Regions from separate parts of the Embleya sp. NPDC050154 genome, predicted to be linked through region 1. Evidence: riboswitches for the same ligand, from Rfam matches in the RefSeq annotation. Region 1 holds a riboswitch; each other region holds the start of a gene.

What was found. A riboswitch is a leader RNA that binds a small molecule or an ion and turns the genes downstream of it on or off. The one in region 1 is predicted to bind cobalamin.
Region 2: another riboswitch for cobalamin. It lies ahead of metE (5-methyltetrahydropteroyltriglutamate--homocysteine S-methyltransferase); the one in region 1 lies ahead of ACIBSV_RS25340 (cob(I)yrinic acid a,c-diamide adenosyltransferase).
Region 3: another riboswitch for cobalamin. It lies ahead of ACIBSV_RS33750 (CoA-acylating methylmalonate-semialdehyde dehydrogenase); the one in region 1 lies ahead of ACIBSV_RS25340 (cob(I)yrinic acid a,c-diamide adenosyltransferase).
Region 4: another riboswitch for cobalamin. It lies ahead of ACIBSV_RS29565 (ribonucleoside-diphosphate reductase subunit alpha); the one in region 1 lies ahead of ACIBSV_RS25340 (cob(I)yrinic acid a,c-diamide adenosyltransferase).

Annotation. Positions count from the first base shown of each region.
Region 1 covers NZ_JBITJP010000012.1:133,971-137,453, reverse strand. Annotated here, with positions in the region: gene ACIBSV_RS25350 (hypothetical protein) at 1-510, opposite strand, end outside; gene ACIBSV_RS25345 ((2Fe-2S)-binding protein) at 879-1,697, opposite strand; gene ACIBSV_RS25340 (cob(I)yrinic acid a,c-diamide adenosyltransferase) at 1,673-2,266, opposite strand; cobalamin riboswitch at 2,325-2,451, opposite strand; gene ACIBSV_RS25335 (Ig-like domain-containing protein) at 3,086-3,483, shown strand, end outside.
Region 2 covers NZ_JBITJP010000001.1:463,600-467,082, reverse strand. Annotated here, with positions in the region: gene ACIBSV_RS02150 (flagellar hook-length control protein FliK) at 1-496, shown strand, start outside; cobalamin riboswitch at 717-938, shown strand; gene metE (5-methyltetrahydropteroyltriglutamate--homocysteine S-methyltransferase) at 1,095-3,419, shown strand.
Region 3 covers NZ_JBITJP010000019.1:138,111-141,593, forward strand. Annotated here, with positions in the region: gene ACIBSV_RS33735 (DUF1330 domain-containing protein) at 1-170, opposite strand, end outside; gene ACIBSV_RS33740 (nuclear transport factor 2 family protein) at 364-741, opposite strand; gene ACIBSV_RS33745 (hypothetical protein) at 991-1,845, shown strand; cobalamin riboswitch at 2,046-2,216, shown strand; gene ACIBSV_RS33750 (CoA-acylating methylmalonate-semialdehyde dehydrogenase) at 2,418-3,483, shown strand, end outside.
Region 4 covers NZ_JBITJP010000015.1:191,364-194,846, reverse strand. Annotated here, with positions in the region: cobalamin riboswitch at 764-1,015, shown strand; gene ACIBSV_RS29565 (ribonucleoside-diphosphate reductase subunit alpha) at 1,091-3,409, shown strand; gene ACIBSV_RS29560 (ribonucleotide-diphosphate reductase subunit beta) at 3,427-3,483, shown strand, end outside.

The sequences.
Region 1 (3,483 bases):
CTGCCGCGCGGCGTCCTTGGCGTGCTCGGTTCGGTCCTGGACGGCATCCTTGGCCTGCTCGGCCCGGTCGCGGGCGGCCTTCCTGGCCTGCCCGGCCCCCTCCCGCGCGGCGTCCTTCGCTTGCCCGGCCCGGTCACGGGCGGCGTCCTTGGCCTCCCCGGCCCGGTCGCGGACGGTGCCCGCGGCCTGTTCGACGGCTTCGCCGGCCGCCGCTTCGAGCCGTTCGGCCCGGCGTCGGGCCCGCCCCGCGGCACGGTCGCTTCCTCGGCCGACCTGCTCCGCGGCCTCACCCACCTTGCGGTGCACCGTCTCGGGCGGCTCGGCCTGGGTCAACTCCTCCACCGCGTGATCCAATTGCTCACGTTTGCGGCTCAGCGTCGGCTCCTGCTGCGGGAGTGCGCTCTGCGTGGGTGATTCGACGGCGGGGGGAAGGACGGTCGGGAACGCGGCGACCTCGTCGGGATCGCGCGACGCGGACCTGCCGCCGGAGTCTCGGCCTGGGGTACTCATCGGTGCGTACTCCTCTTCACGGTCTCGATGTCCTCGCGTCACCGCCGAGGACCGCGCCTGGCGCCTGCCCCGGGGGCGCCCGGTCATTCGTCCTCGGCGGGCCTTCGACGGCCGGGGCCGTCTCCCCGATCCTGCCGGGGGCGCAGACCCGGCAGGACCGAGGACACGGCCCCGGCGTTCGCATTCGTCGATGCCGGATTCGGTGTCTCGTGGCCGAGGCTAGAAACAACCGGGCCGAGGATCCGGGAATGTCACCCGGATGCGCGGCTCGGCGTGTCCGACCGATTCACCCGATCGGCCGCTCCGCGCGGGACCCGACACACGGTTCCCGGTGCCCCGAGCGAACCGAACGGGCAGGCCGACGGTGCTCAGCCCGCGTTCCCCCGAAAACCCGATGCCGACGACCCGATCCGGGTCCGGGCCGGCCGCGGCGGCTTGTCGTGGAAGACACAGTCGCCGCACGTACCGCCCCCGGGGATCCGGTAGTACAGGCAGCACGTGGTGCGGCGGAACGCGCCGAGCGCACCGTGCAGGCCGGTTCCACGCAACCGGCCTGCGGCCAACAGGCCGTCGGCGAACACGCGTGTGGTCGCCACGAGTTCCGGCTCGGTCGGAGCCAGGTGCCGGTGCAACACGCGGGCCGCGCCGACCAGGGCCGACGCGGCGTTGCCCCACAGCAGCCGCTCGGCGACCGGCACCACCGCTCGGGTCGCCCCGGCGAGCGGCACCAGATGCCCGACCAGCACCGCGTCGTGCAGCTGCTCGATCCCCGAGCGATCGTCCGGCACCGGCGCCGGCGCCGGATCGGGCGCCCACAACTCGACCGGCCCGGCGTCCGGGAAGCGCCAGTACGTCCGGGCCGGATCCAGGTCGGGCACCACCCGGCCGAGCACCGCCGCACCCAGTGCCACCGACCACAGCCGCGAGGCCACGCCCAGATACAGGATCGACGCGGCGACACGCGGTTCCTCGGTCCGCAGCCGGGCCCGTACGTGCTCCACCCGGGCCGCCCACGCGGCGGGCGCGGCCGGGTCGTACAGCTCGGCCAACGGCCGAAAGCCCGCGCCGTCGGTGATCGGTCCGGTCCGCAGCTCGAAGTAGGGCCCCACGTCGGCGAGCCGGCGCAGCGGCCCGCCGCCGTGGGACCGCGACCGCCCGCCGGTCAGCGGCTGTCGCCCGGACGCCACAACACATCACCCGCACCGTCGGCGTTGGCCCGCCGGGCGAGGACGAACAGCAGGTCGGACAACCGGTTGAGGTAGCGCGCGGTGAGCGGGTTGACGGTCGCGGCACCGCCTGCCGTCGCCCGCTCGTCCGCCTCGATCAACGCCCAGGTCGAGCGCTCGGCACGTCGGGCCGAGGTGCGGGCCACGTGCAGCAGGGCCGCGGCCGGGCTGCCGCCGGGCAGTACGAAGGAACGCAGCGCGGCCAGTTCCGCGTTGAACGCGTCGCAGTGCTCCTCCAGCCGGGCCACGTCCGCCTCGGTGATCCGCAGCCGGGTGTCCCCCTCGGCGATCGGCGCGCACAGGTCGGCGCCGACGTCGAACAGGTCGTGCTGCAGTTGCGCCAGTACCGCGCGCGTCTGCGGTTGCGGGTCGCCGAGCGCGAGCACGACCCCGATCGCCGCGTTGGTCTCGTCCGTGTCGGCGTACGCCGCCAACCTCGGATCGGTCTTGCGCGTACGGGAGTTGTCGCCCAGCGCGGTCGTGCCGGCATCGCCGGTACGGGTGTAGATCCGGCTCAAAACCAAGGACATGGTCGGCACCGGCCTCTCTCGGGGAAATCCGCCCCGGTTGGTGAGGTGGCGACGACGTGAGTCTCCTGGCTCTCGGATCATCGCTCCTCCCGGCCTTCCGACCCGTCTCGGGGCCGTGGCCGGTTCGGGAGTCGCTCCCCGATCACAGTGGCGGGACCGCGCCGGATTCACACCGGCTTCCTCGTACCGCCGTCGCCTTGCGCCTCCCACCATGACACGCGCGACGGGCCCGGTCCACCGTCGGATCCGGACCACGCGTGCGGGTGAAGCTTGCCGCCGGTCCGCGCGCCGAGCCCCGGACCGGCGCGGGTAAAGCCCAGGATCGGATTCCGAGAGCGGCTCCCTCGGCCGGCGTCGGCCCGGCGGTATCGGCGCCGAAGGGTGCCGACGGGCGCCGGAGGGTGCCGGTGAGTCGATCCGCGATCCGGCCGTGCCGGGAAATCAGTGCCGGAGGTATGCGTGTCCACGGTGTCCGGAACACCTGAACCAGCCGGTCCGACGCGTCGGGTGGGTCGGGCATGTCGGGTACGTCGAGCGGGCGTGCTCCTGGCGTGTTGTGTGTCGCTGTTCGGAGCCGGGTCGGGGCATCCAGCCGCCTGTGCGGGGTGGTTCGGCCCCGAGGGGATGCATCTCGCCTCCTCCGTACCGCTCTTCGATGCCGGCTCGGCGCGACCGACTCCTTCCGCTGCGGACTTCGACGCCGGGTCGGGACATACCGCCCCGCCCGCCGGACCCCTCGGCGCGGGGACGGCAGGCCCCACCCCATCCGCATCGCTGTTGAGCGCCGGCGCCGGGCGCCCCGTCGGGTCCGGCGACCGGGTGCGGTCCAGGGACCAGCCCGAGCCGAACCTGCCACCCGTCCCGCGTGCCGTCGCCGATCGGGTGGGCACTCGCGCCGGGCAGTCGGTGGACGTCCCGGTCCTGGCCGGCGACTCCGGCGAAGGGCTGGTCGTGCTGTCGTACACCAATCCCGAACACGGCCTGGTGCTCCAGCCGGACGAGCGGGGCGACGCGAATTCGGTGCTGCGGTACACGCCGGGGCCGGGCTTCACCGGACGCGACAACTTTCGCTACACGATCGTCGACCGGCTCGGCCGCGAGGCCACCGCGAGCGTGCGGATCGACGTGGCGGCCGGCCCCGGTGCGTCCGGCCGGCCGGTCGAGACCCGGGCGGGCAAGCTCGGCGTCCATCGCGGCGTCGACGAACTCCGCGCGCC
Region 2 (3,483 bases), on a different contig from region 1:
GGTCGGGGCACTCGCCCTTCTCCTGCTGCCCGCCACCGCCCAGATCACCGTGAGCGCACCCGCCGCCTACGCCATCGACCCCACCAAGGGCTCCGCCGGCGTCTGCCCGGACGCCAACGGGGTGACCGTGATCGTCGACTTCCAGGAACTCGGCGGCGCCACGCTCACCCGTTGCGCGCCCGGCGACCAGGCCACCGGTCTGGCCGCGCTCAAGAACGCCGGCTTCCAGATCCAGGGCACGAACCGGTGGGGCGAGGCGTTCATCTGCCGGATCGAGGGCAAGCCCGGCACGGACACCGAGCCCTGCGTCAACACCCCTCCGGCGTCCGCGTATTGGTCGTACTGGCACGCGCCGAACAACGGCACTTGGACGTACAGCTCGTGGGGTGCGACCAACCGCAAGCCCCCGCTGGGCAGCTTCGAGGGCTGGTCCTTCTCCAAGGACAAGACCTCCACCACCAATCCGCCCCCGCGCGTGGCCCCCACGCGCCCGTAGGGCCGACCCGGCGTCGGATCCGAAGCGAGGTCGTCCTCGGCTCCGCGACCGCGTTCGTTCCGCCGGTCATCGCCGACGCGCGTGATTCGGTCGGAACGAACGCCGGGAACGGACCGCGCACGCCTGCCCGATCGGCGCCGGCGGCGGCATCCGCCTCGCGCGTACGTCGTTTCACCGTCCACCGGGTGGACTCGCCTGCCGGACGCGCCCATCGCCGGCTAAGCTGACGGACGCAGTCGGTTCGCCCTGCCCGCCAGGCAGGCGCGTCGTAAGAGGGAACCCGGTGTGAATCCGGGACTGCCCCGCAGCGGTGAGTGGGAACGACCGCCGTCAACAGCACTGGGCCCCAGGACGGGCCCGGGAAGCGACGGCCAGTAGGAGTCCGCCCTTTCGGTGGACGCGCCCACGAGTCCGAAGACCTGCCACTGCCCGTGTGCCGACGAGGCACACGGTGATCTCGGTGACCTCGTGGGCGGGTCGGCGGACAACCCCGGTGGCACACGTGCGCGACAGCGCCGAAACGCCCCGGCGGCTTGCCATCCCTTCGCGCCCTCGATCCGTCCCGGGATTCCGGAGACAACTCGCGAAGGAGAGTTCCGTGACCACCAAGTCCGCAGCCGCGGCAACCCGCGCCACCGTGTACGGCTACCCCCGACAGGGCCCGCGCCGGGAGTTGAAGAAGGCCATCGAGGGCTACTGGGCCGGTCGGGTCACCGCCGACGGGCTTCGCGAGACCGCGGCCGAACTGCGCCGCGCCAACCGCGATCGGCTCGCCGATGCCGGTGTACACGAGGTGCCCACCGGCGACTTCTCGCTCTACGACCACGTCCTGGACACCACCGTGATGGTCGGCGCGATCCCGCCCCGCCACCGTGCGGCCGTCGAAGCCGACGCCCTGGACGGCTACTTCGCGATGGCGCGCGGCACCCAGGAGGTGGCGCCGCTGGAGATGACCAAGTGGTTCGACACGAACTACCACTACCTGGTCCCCGAACTCGGCCCCGACACCGTGTTCTCCGCGAACTCCGCCAAGCAGGTCGCCGAGTTCGAGGAGGCCGTCGCACAGGGCCTGACCGCCCGCCCCGTACTGGTCGGACCGATCACCTACCTCCTGCTCGCCAAGCCCGCGCCCGGCGTCGCGGCCGACTTCCAGCCGCTGACCCTGTTGGATCGACTACTGCCGGTGTACGCCGAGGTGCTCGCCGACCTGCGCGCGGCCGGCGCCGAGTGGGTGCAACTGGACGAACCCGCGCTGGTCCAGGACCGCAGCTTCGCCGAACTCAACGCCATCGCACGCGCCTACCGCGACCTCGGCGCGCTCACCGACCGGCCCAGGCTGCTGGTCGCCTCGTACTTCGACCGCCTCGGCGAGGCGTTGCCGATCCTGGCCAAGGCGCCGATCGAGGGGCTCGCCCTCGACTTCACCGGAGCCGCGTTCGCCAACCTGGACGCCCTGGCCGCCGTCGGCGGACTGCCCGGCAAGCGCCTGGTCGCCGGCGTCGTCGACGGGCGCAACGTGTGGATCAACGACCTCGGCAGGTCGCTGGCCACCCTGGGTACCCTGCTGGGCCTGGCCGAGCGCGTCGACGTGTCCGCGTCCTGCTCCCTGTTGCACGTGCCCCTGGACGCCGGCGACGAGCGCGACATCGACCCGCAGGTCTCCCGATGGCTCGCCTTCGCCCGGCAAAAGACCGAGGAGATCGTCACGTTGGCCCGCGGCCTGGGCCAGGGCACGGACACCATCGCGACCCATCTCGCCGCCAACCGGGCCGACCTGGCCGCGCGCAAGACCTCCGCCCTGACCCGCGACCCCGCCGTACGTGCCCGCGCCGCCGCGGTCACCGACGCGGACGGCCGGCGCAGCCTGCCCTACGCCGAGCGCGCCGCGGCCCAACGTGCCCACCTGGGACTCCCGTTGCTGCCGACGACCACGATCGGCTCCTTCCCGCAGACCGGCGAGCTGCGCACCGCCCGCGCCGACCTGCGCGCCGGACGCATCGACGAGGCAGGCTACGAGGAACGCATCGAGTCCGAGATCCGCGACGTGATCTCCTTCCAGGAGAAGGCCGGAATCGACGTCCTGGTGCACGGCGAGGCCGAACGCAACGACATGGTGCAGTACTTCGCCGAACAACTCACCGGATACGTGGCCACCCGGCACGGCTGGGTCCAGTCGTACGGCACCCGGTACGTGCGCCCGCCGATCCTGGCCGGCGACATCTCCCGTCCCGAGCCGATGACCGTGCGCTGGACCTCGTTCGCCCAGTCGTTGTCCGACCGCCCCGTCAAGGGCATGCTCACCGGCCCCGTCACCATGCTCGCGTGGTCCTTCGTGCGCGACGACCAGCCGCTCGGAACCACCGCCCGGCAGGTCGCCCTGGCGCTGCGCGACGAGGTCCGCGACCTGGAGGACGCGGGGGGCTCGGTCATCCAGGTGGACGAACCAGCGCTGCGCGAGACACTGCCGCTGCGCGCCGCGGACCGCGCCGAATACCTGGCCTGGGCCACCGAGTCGTTCCGCCTGACCACCTCCGGCGTGCGCGCGGCCACCCAGATCCACACGCACATGTGCTACGCCGAGTTCGGCGACATCGTGCAGGCGATCGACGACCTCGACGCCGACGTGATCAGCCTGGAGGCCGCCCGTTCGCACATGCAGGTCGCCCGGGAGCTCGCCGCCCACGGCTATCCGCGCGAGGCCGGTCCCGGTGTGTACGACATCCACTCCCCGCGCGTCCCGAGTGCGGAGGAGGTGACCGCTCTGCTGCACGAGGGGTTGACCGCGATCCCCGCCGGGCGGTTGTGGGTCAACCCCGACTGCGGCCTCAAGACCCGCGGCTGGCCCGAGGTTCGCGCCTCGTTGGAGAACCTGGTGGCGGCGGCGCGCGGGGTACGGGCGACGCTCCCCGACGCCGCGTCCTGAGTCGGGACCACCGGGGCGGGGAAGGCACGCCCCGCCCCGGCGGTCCGGGTCGTCGCGGCGGCCA
Region 3 (3,483 bases), on a different contig from region 1:
ATCATCACGACGCTCCCGGCCCAACTGCCCTCCAGTACCTCGTGGGACGTGACGTGCACGAGGTAACGGCCGCCGTAGGGCCGGAAGGTGCCGGGGAGTTGTTCGATGTAGTCGGCGATCTCGGGGTGCGGGGCGGCGTCCTGCAGGTTGGCGATGATGTAGGCGGGCATGGCTACTCCTTCGGGGGGTCGATTCCACGAGCGGTGGGGGCATTGCGTCGGGGTCGCTGCCGGGCGACGGGCAGCCGGTCCGACAGGTGCGTTCGGGTTCCTCGGGGGACGCGGATCCGGGAAGGGAAGGGCGCCGCCCGGACCGCGGTATGCGGGCGCGCGTCGATCGGTCCGGGCCGCGGCGGCCCGTGCGTCACAGACCGGCGGGGACCTTGTCGAGAAAGCCGTGTACGGCCTTGATCCGGCCCGTCGCATCCAGGACCGCGATGTCGAACCCGACGACCGGCGCCTCTGCGCCCTCGGGGCCGAGGTGCCACTGGAACCGGACGACGTCGTGGTGCCCGTCCACCGGGCCGCCGAGGGTGAACACCAGCCCGGCGAATTGGCCCTGGACCACGCCGATGAGGCCGGTGATCCCGTCATGCCCGACCACGGCACCCAGCGGGTCGGTATACGTGGCGTCCTCGGTGAACGCGGACGCCACCAGCGCGCGGCGCTTGTCCGCGTCCGGCTCGTTCCAGCCGGCCAGGTAGTTCTCGACGGTGGCGGTGTAGTCGATGGCGGCGCTCATGGCGTCCGTCCTTTCCGGGTCGCTCCGCCGGGCGTGCCCGACGGGTTCCAGTGCTCTGTCCTGCGCGGTTCCAGTCCTGCTTTCCGCAGGTCAAGACGTTACGGACGATCGAGCGCCTCGGAATCAGTCACGCATCAGTACTTGCATCGGTATGCGACACCCCATGGGGCGGCGGTCCGTGCGGACAGGTCTGCCGGAAACCATCGGCACCGCATGTCGTCCGCGCCCGGTGACCCCCATACTCTCGTCGTGCGCATACTTGTTCGGGTGATTTTGCCGCTATCCCTCGCGGCCTCCTTCGCGGTCCCGTTTCTGCTGGTCCGAGGTCCCTCGGGGATCGTCGCGGGGCTGCTCTTGGGCTACCTGGCCTTCCTGGGGCTGGGAATGCACCAACGAGCCGGTGTGGGGTTGCCGCTGTTGCCTTCCAAGGCGGACCGGGTCGCGCTGAAGCGGAACGCGCAGGTGATCCGCGCGCTGCGTCGTGGTGACGTCGAGGGGGCGCACGAGCACAGCAAGGGCTTTCCCGACACGCCTGTGGGTCAGGCGCTCGGGGCCGTGTCCCAGTGCATGGTGCTCTTCGCGCGAGGACACGGCCCGGCGGGGGCGGAGGTCGTGCGCCGGTGGTCGGCGGCGCATCCTCGCGACGACGCGCTCGGCCGCATGATGTCGCACGCGCACACCGACTTCTCCGCGATGCTGCTGGTCCAGGGTTCGGCGGACGCGGCCGCGATGTTGCCCACACTGCGCCCCGCCGTGGCGGGTTCCGGGCGGGCCCATCGCCGCAAGGGCTGCGTGGCCGAGTTCGCCTTGGACCTGTACGAGGGGCGCGTGGAGCGGGCGGCGGCGCGGGCTCGCCGATGGCGTCGGCGCGCCGCACGGCAACGGAGTCGCTGGATGGGCGCCGAGTGCGAATGTCTGCTTGCGATCTGTTCGGCCGCCGCGGGCGACCCGGACGCCGCCCGCGCCGCACTGGCGAACGCGGAGCGTCTGGCGTACGCCCACCCGGCCATCGGACTTGCCCGCGCCCGAGTCGAGGCGTGCGCCGCCGCGGCGGTGCGGCTCGAACCCACCACGGCCGTCACGGAGCCGAAGCACATCCGATAGCCGCGCAGGCGGGCGCAGATCCCCCTCCGGCACGGCAAGGCACCGGCACCACACGTCGAACGTGCGCACGCGTGCACCCGCCGCCCCCGTTCCGGCGGTGACGTCCTCGCGATGCCCGGACCGCCACCTCGTCACGTCGCTCCCGCACGCGATCAAGCTCGATCGGCGCTGGACTTACTAGGACGTCCGACTATATCGTCTTGAACTACAAGGTCCGCGGTGCAGGGAAGTCGGTGTGAATCCGGCACGGTCCCGCCACTGTGACCGGGGAGTGCGCTGCCGAGGCACCACGCCACTGGCGAAAGCCGGGAAGGCGGGCGGCGTGTGTCGATCCGGAAGTCAGGATACCGGCCGCGGGTATATCCGTGTTGTCCACGAGGATGGAGCAAACACGCATGACGCCGGTCTGCGCACTCGCCCCGGACGATCTTGCGAACGTCGAGGTCGTCGGGCTCGCCTGACCACCCTCACGTGCCACCCGACCTCGGCAACCCCGCTCCCCGAAGCGGCGGTTGCCGTGGTCGGGTCATTGCCCCGCCTCCGGATCGCACCTGACGAGAGACAGGTCGTTCATGGTCCGCGAGCTTTCCCACTTCATCGGCGGCAAGCACGTCCAAGGCGCGTCCGGCGCGTTCGGCGACGTGTACGACCCCAACACCGGACGCGTGCAGGCGCGCGTCCCGCTGGCCGACCGCGCCGACACGCTGGCGGCGATCGCCGACGCCGAGCAGGCACAACCGGCGTGGGCCGCCTGGAACCCGCAAAAGCGCGCCCGGGTGCTCTCCCGATTCCTGCAACTGGTCGAGCCCGAACGCGATTCGCTCGCCGAGCTGTTGTCGGCCGAGCACGGCAAGACTATCGCCGACGCCCACGGTGACCTGCAACGCGGCCTGGAGGTTGTGGAGTTCGCCGTCGGCATCCCGCACCTGCTCAAGGGCGAGTTCACCGACAACGCGGGTACCGGCATCGACGTGCACTCGCTGCGCCAGCCGCTCGGTGTGGTCGCCGGCATCACCCCGTTCAACTTCCCGGCGATGATCCCGCTGTGGAAGATCGCCCCGGCCATCGCGTGCGGCAACGCGTTCGTCCTCAAGCCGTCCGAACGCGACCCCTCGGTACCGCTGCGCCTGGCCGAGCTCTTCCTCGAGGCGGGACTGCCGCCGGGTGTGCTGAACGTGGTCAACGGCGGCAAGGAGTCCGTCGACACACTGCTGGAGGACCCGCGCGTCCAGGCGCTGGGCTTTGTCGGCTCGACCGCGATCGCCGAGTACGTGTACACCTCGGCCACCGCGCGCGGCAAGCGCGCCCAGTGCTTCGGCGGCGCCAAGAATCATCTGATCGTGATGCCGGACGCGGACCTCGACCAGGTCGTCGAGGCCCTGATCGGCGCCGGATACGGCTCCGCGGGCGAGCGCTGCATGGCGATCTCCGTCGCGGTTCCGGTCGGCGCGGAGACCGCGGACGCGCTGGTGGCCAAGCTCGTCGAGCGCATCGCCACGCTGCGGGTGGGCCCCTCCCACGATCGCGACGCCGACTTCGGCCCGTTGGTGGGTCGGGACGCGCTCGCTCGGGTGCACGACTACCTGGACATCGGCGTGCGCGAGGGCGCGAAGCTGCTCGTCGACGGCCGTGACGTGC
Region 4 (3,483 bases), on a different contig from region 1:
CGGTGCGCCCGGGCCGGTCCGCGCGCCTGTATCCGAGTCGATTCGTCCATCGACCGAGTGGGATCACCCGGTTGGTGGTTACTTCGCGTTCCCTCGCGCGGTTGGGTCGGCATGGAGATCCTGCGGGCCCCGTTCGGGCCGTGGCCCACCGAGGCGTTCGAGACACCCGTGTACGAGGCGTTGGTCGCGGAGTGGCGCGACTCGGGCCGGGAGGTACCCCGGCCGGTGGACCGATGCCCCGACCGCCCGGCGCGACACGCGCGCCCATCCGGGGCCGGCCCCCGCACCGGCCGCCCCTGAGGACGCCGCCGAGGCCACCTCCGAGGCAGCCCACACCGGCCGCCGGAGGCACCCGCCGACACGCCCGGCTCCCGCCTCGCCGACCCGCCCGTCGGACGCCGTACATGCCAGGCACGCCCCGCGGCCGACCGTACGCTCCCAATGCCTCGCCCTCGCCCGCTCGGCCGCCCCGCGAAGGTCTTTCCCTCGACGCCCGGACACCACGTTCGACAGGGGCTCGGCGACGCGCGCCGCGCACAACGCCGGCGTGTCGTGCAGCCATTCGGCGGCCCGCGCGCGAGTACCGTCATGCCGGGCGTACGCCGGGAGGAGACGATTCCGCTCGGCTCGGAGGCGCCACGACACCCGGTGTGGACGGCATCGCCGCCGGGAGTGGGCCCGTCCCGGCCGAAATCGTGGTACGTCGGGAATCGCGACACGACACAACACCTGGGGGTGCGGCGACCACCCCGCCACTACATATATGCTCTGCGACGCAGCTGGTTCGCCGTTCCGGTTCAAACGGAAAGGCGACGCAAGAGGGAACCCGGTGTGAAGCCGGGACTGCCCCCGCAGCGGTAAGCGGGAACGAATGTCGTCCTGCGGCGCCGAACGCCCGGAGGGGTTCGGCGCGCGACGACCACGGGGAACTCCGCGGCCCGCCGAGCACATCGTGCCCGGTGGCGCCCCGGCATGCCCGCGAGTCCGAATACCTGCCGGCTGTCCGCGCCTTCGGGCGTGGGGTCACTGTACGTACGAGCTCGCGAGGAGAGAGCACGTGACCGTTGTGGACAGCGTGGGCGCGACCCGGATGCGGATCGACGAAAGCCCCGAGGACCAACTGGCTACCCTGGTGCGCACCCAGGCGCGCGATCTGCCGGAGGTCGATCCGGATCGGGTCGTCCGCCGGGTCGTCGCGGGTCTCAACGAGGGCGCGGACAAGGGAGCGGCCGCGGACCTGGCGGTGCGTACCGCCGCCGAGCTGATCGCGGAGGAGCCCGCCTACTCGCGGCTCGCCGCGCGCCTGCTCGCCGGCCGGATCGCGGACGAGGCCCTCGACGCGGGGGTCACCTCGTTCAGCGCAGGCATCGCGCTCGGCCGGCGCGAGGGCGTCATCGGCGCGGAGACCGCGGCGTTCGTCGCCGAGCACGCCGCCGAGTTGGACGCCGCCGTGGACGTCGACGGCGACCGGCGGTTCGAGTACTTCGGCCTGCGCACCGTGTACGACCGCTACCTGTTGCGCCACCCGGTCTCGCGCAAGGTGGTCGAGACCCCGCAGCACTTCCTGCTGCGCGTGGCGTGCGGCCTGGCCCAGGAGCCCGGCGAGGCGATCGGCTTCTACCGGCTGATGTCCTCGCTCGCCTACCTGCCCAGCTCGCCGACGCTGTTCAACTCCGGCACCGTGCACACCCAGATGTCCTCGTGCTACCTGCTCGACTCGCCCAAGGACGAGCTGGAGTCGATCTACGACATGTACGGGCGGATCGCCCGACTGTCGAAGTTCGCCGGCGGCATCGGCGTGGCGTGGTCGCGGGTGCGTTCGCGCGGCTCGCTGATCCGCGGCACCAACGGGCACTCCAACGGCATCGTGCCGTGGCTCAAGACGCTCGACTCGTCGGTGGCCGCGGTCAACCAGGGCGGCCGGCGCAAGGGCGCGGCCTGCGTGTACCTGGAGACCTGGCACCCGGACATCCTGGAGTTCCTCGAACTGCGCGAGAACACCGGTGAGGACGCGCGCCGCACGCACAACCTCAACCTGGCCAACTGGGTGCCGGACCTGTTCATGCGCCGGGTCGAGGAGGACGGCGTCTGGTCGCTGTTCGACCCGAACGAGCTGCCCGAACTGCCCGACCTGTGGGGCGCCGAGTTCGACAAGGTGTACGAAGCCGCCGAGCGGGACGGCCGGTTCGTCCGGCAGATGCCCGCGCGCGACCTCTACGCCCGGATGATGCGCACGCTCGCGCAGACCGGCAACGGCTGGATGACCTTCAAGGACGCCGCCAACCGCACCTGCAACCAGGCCGCGGAGCCCGGCAACGTGGTGCACCTGTCCAACCTGTGCACCGAGATCCTCGAGGTGACCAGCGACGGCGAGACCGCCGTGTGCAACCTCGGCTCGGTCAACCTCGGCGCGCACGTGATCGCCGGCGAGGGCATGGACTGGGACAAGCTGCGCGCGACGGTGCGCACTGCGGTGGTCTTCCTGGACCGCGTGATCGACATCAACTACTACCCGACCGACCAGGCCGCCGCGTCCAACCCGCGGTGGCGCCCGGTGGGCCTGGGCCTGATGGGCCTGCAGGACGTGTTCTTCACGCTCGGCATGCCGTTCGACTCGGTCGAGGCGCGCGAGTTGTCCACGCTGATCTCCGAGGAGATCTACCTGACCGCGCTGGAGACCTCCTCGGCGCTCGCCGAGGCGCACGGCCCGCACCCGGCCTACGCCGAGACGCACGCCGCGCGCGGCCGGCTCCAGCCGGACCTGTGGGAGGGCGTGTACCCGACCCAGACCAAGCGCTGGGACGCGCTGCGCGACCGGGTCGCCGAGCACGGCCTGCGCAACTCGCTGCTCGTGGCGATCGCGCCGACCGCGACCATCGCCTCGATCGCCGGCGCCTACGAGTGCATCGAGCCGCAGGTGTCGAACCTGTTCAAGCGCGAGACGTTGTCCGGCGAGTTCCTCCAGATCAACGCCTACCTGGTGCGCGAGCTCAAGGCCCGCGGCCTGTGGACCCCCGCGGTCCGCGACCGGATCAAGCGCGCCGAGGGCTCGGTCCAGAGCATCGCCGAACTCCCGGAGGACGTGCGGGAGTTGTACCGCACCGCGTGGGAGCTTCCGCAGCGTGCGCTGATCGACCTGGCGGCGGCCCGCTCGCCGTACATCGACCAGTCGCAGTCGCTGAACCTGTTCATGGCCGACCCGACCATCGGCAAGCTGTCCTCGATGTACCGCTACGCGTGGTCCACCGGCCTCAAGACCACGTACTACCTGCGCTCGCGCCCCGCGACGCGGATCCAGCAGGCGACCGTGCCGGCGCAGGCCTCGGCCGCGCCCGTCGAGGAGATCTCGGACCTCGAGGTCATCGCCTGCTCGCTGGAGAACCCCGAAGCCTGTGAGGCGTGCACGTGAGCCTGCTCGATCCCGGAATGAACCTCACGCTGCGCCCGATGCAGTACCCGGACTTCTACGAGAAGTACCGCGCG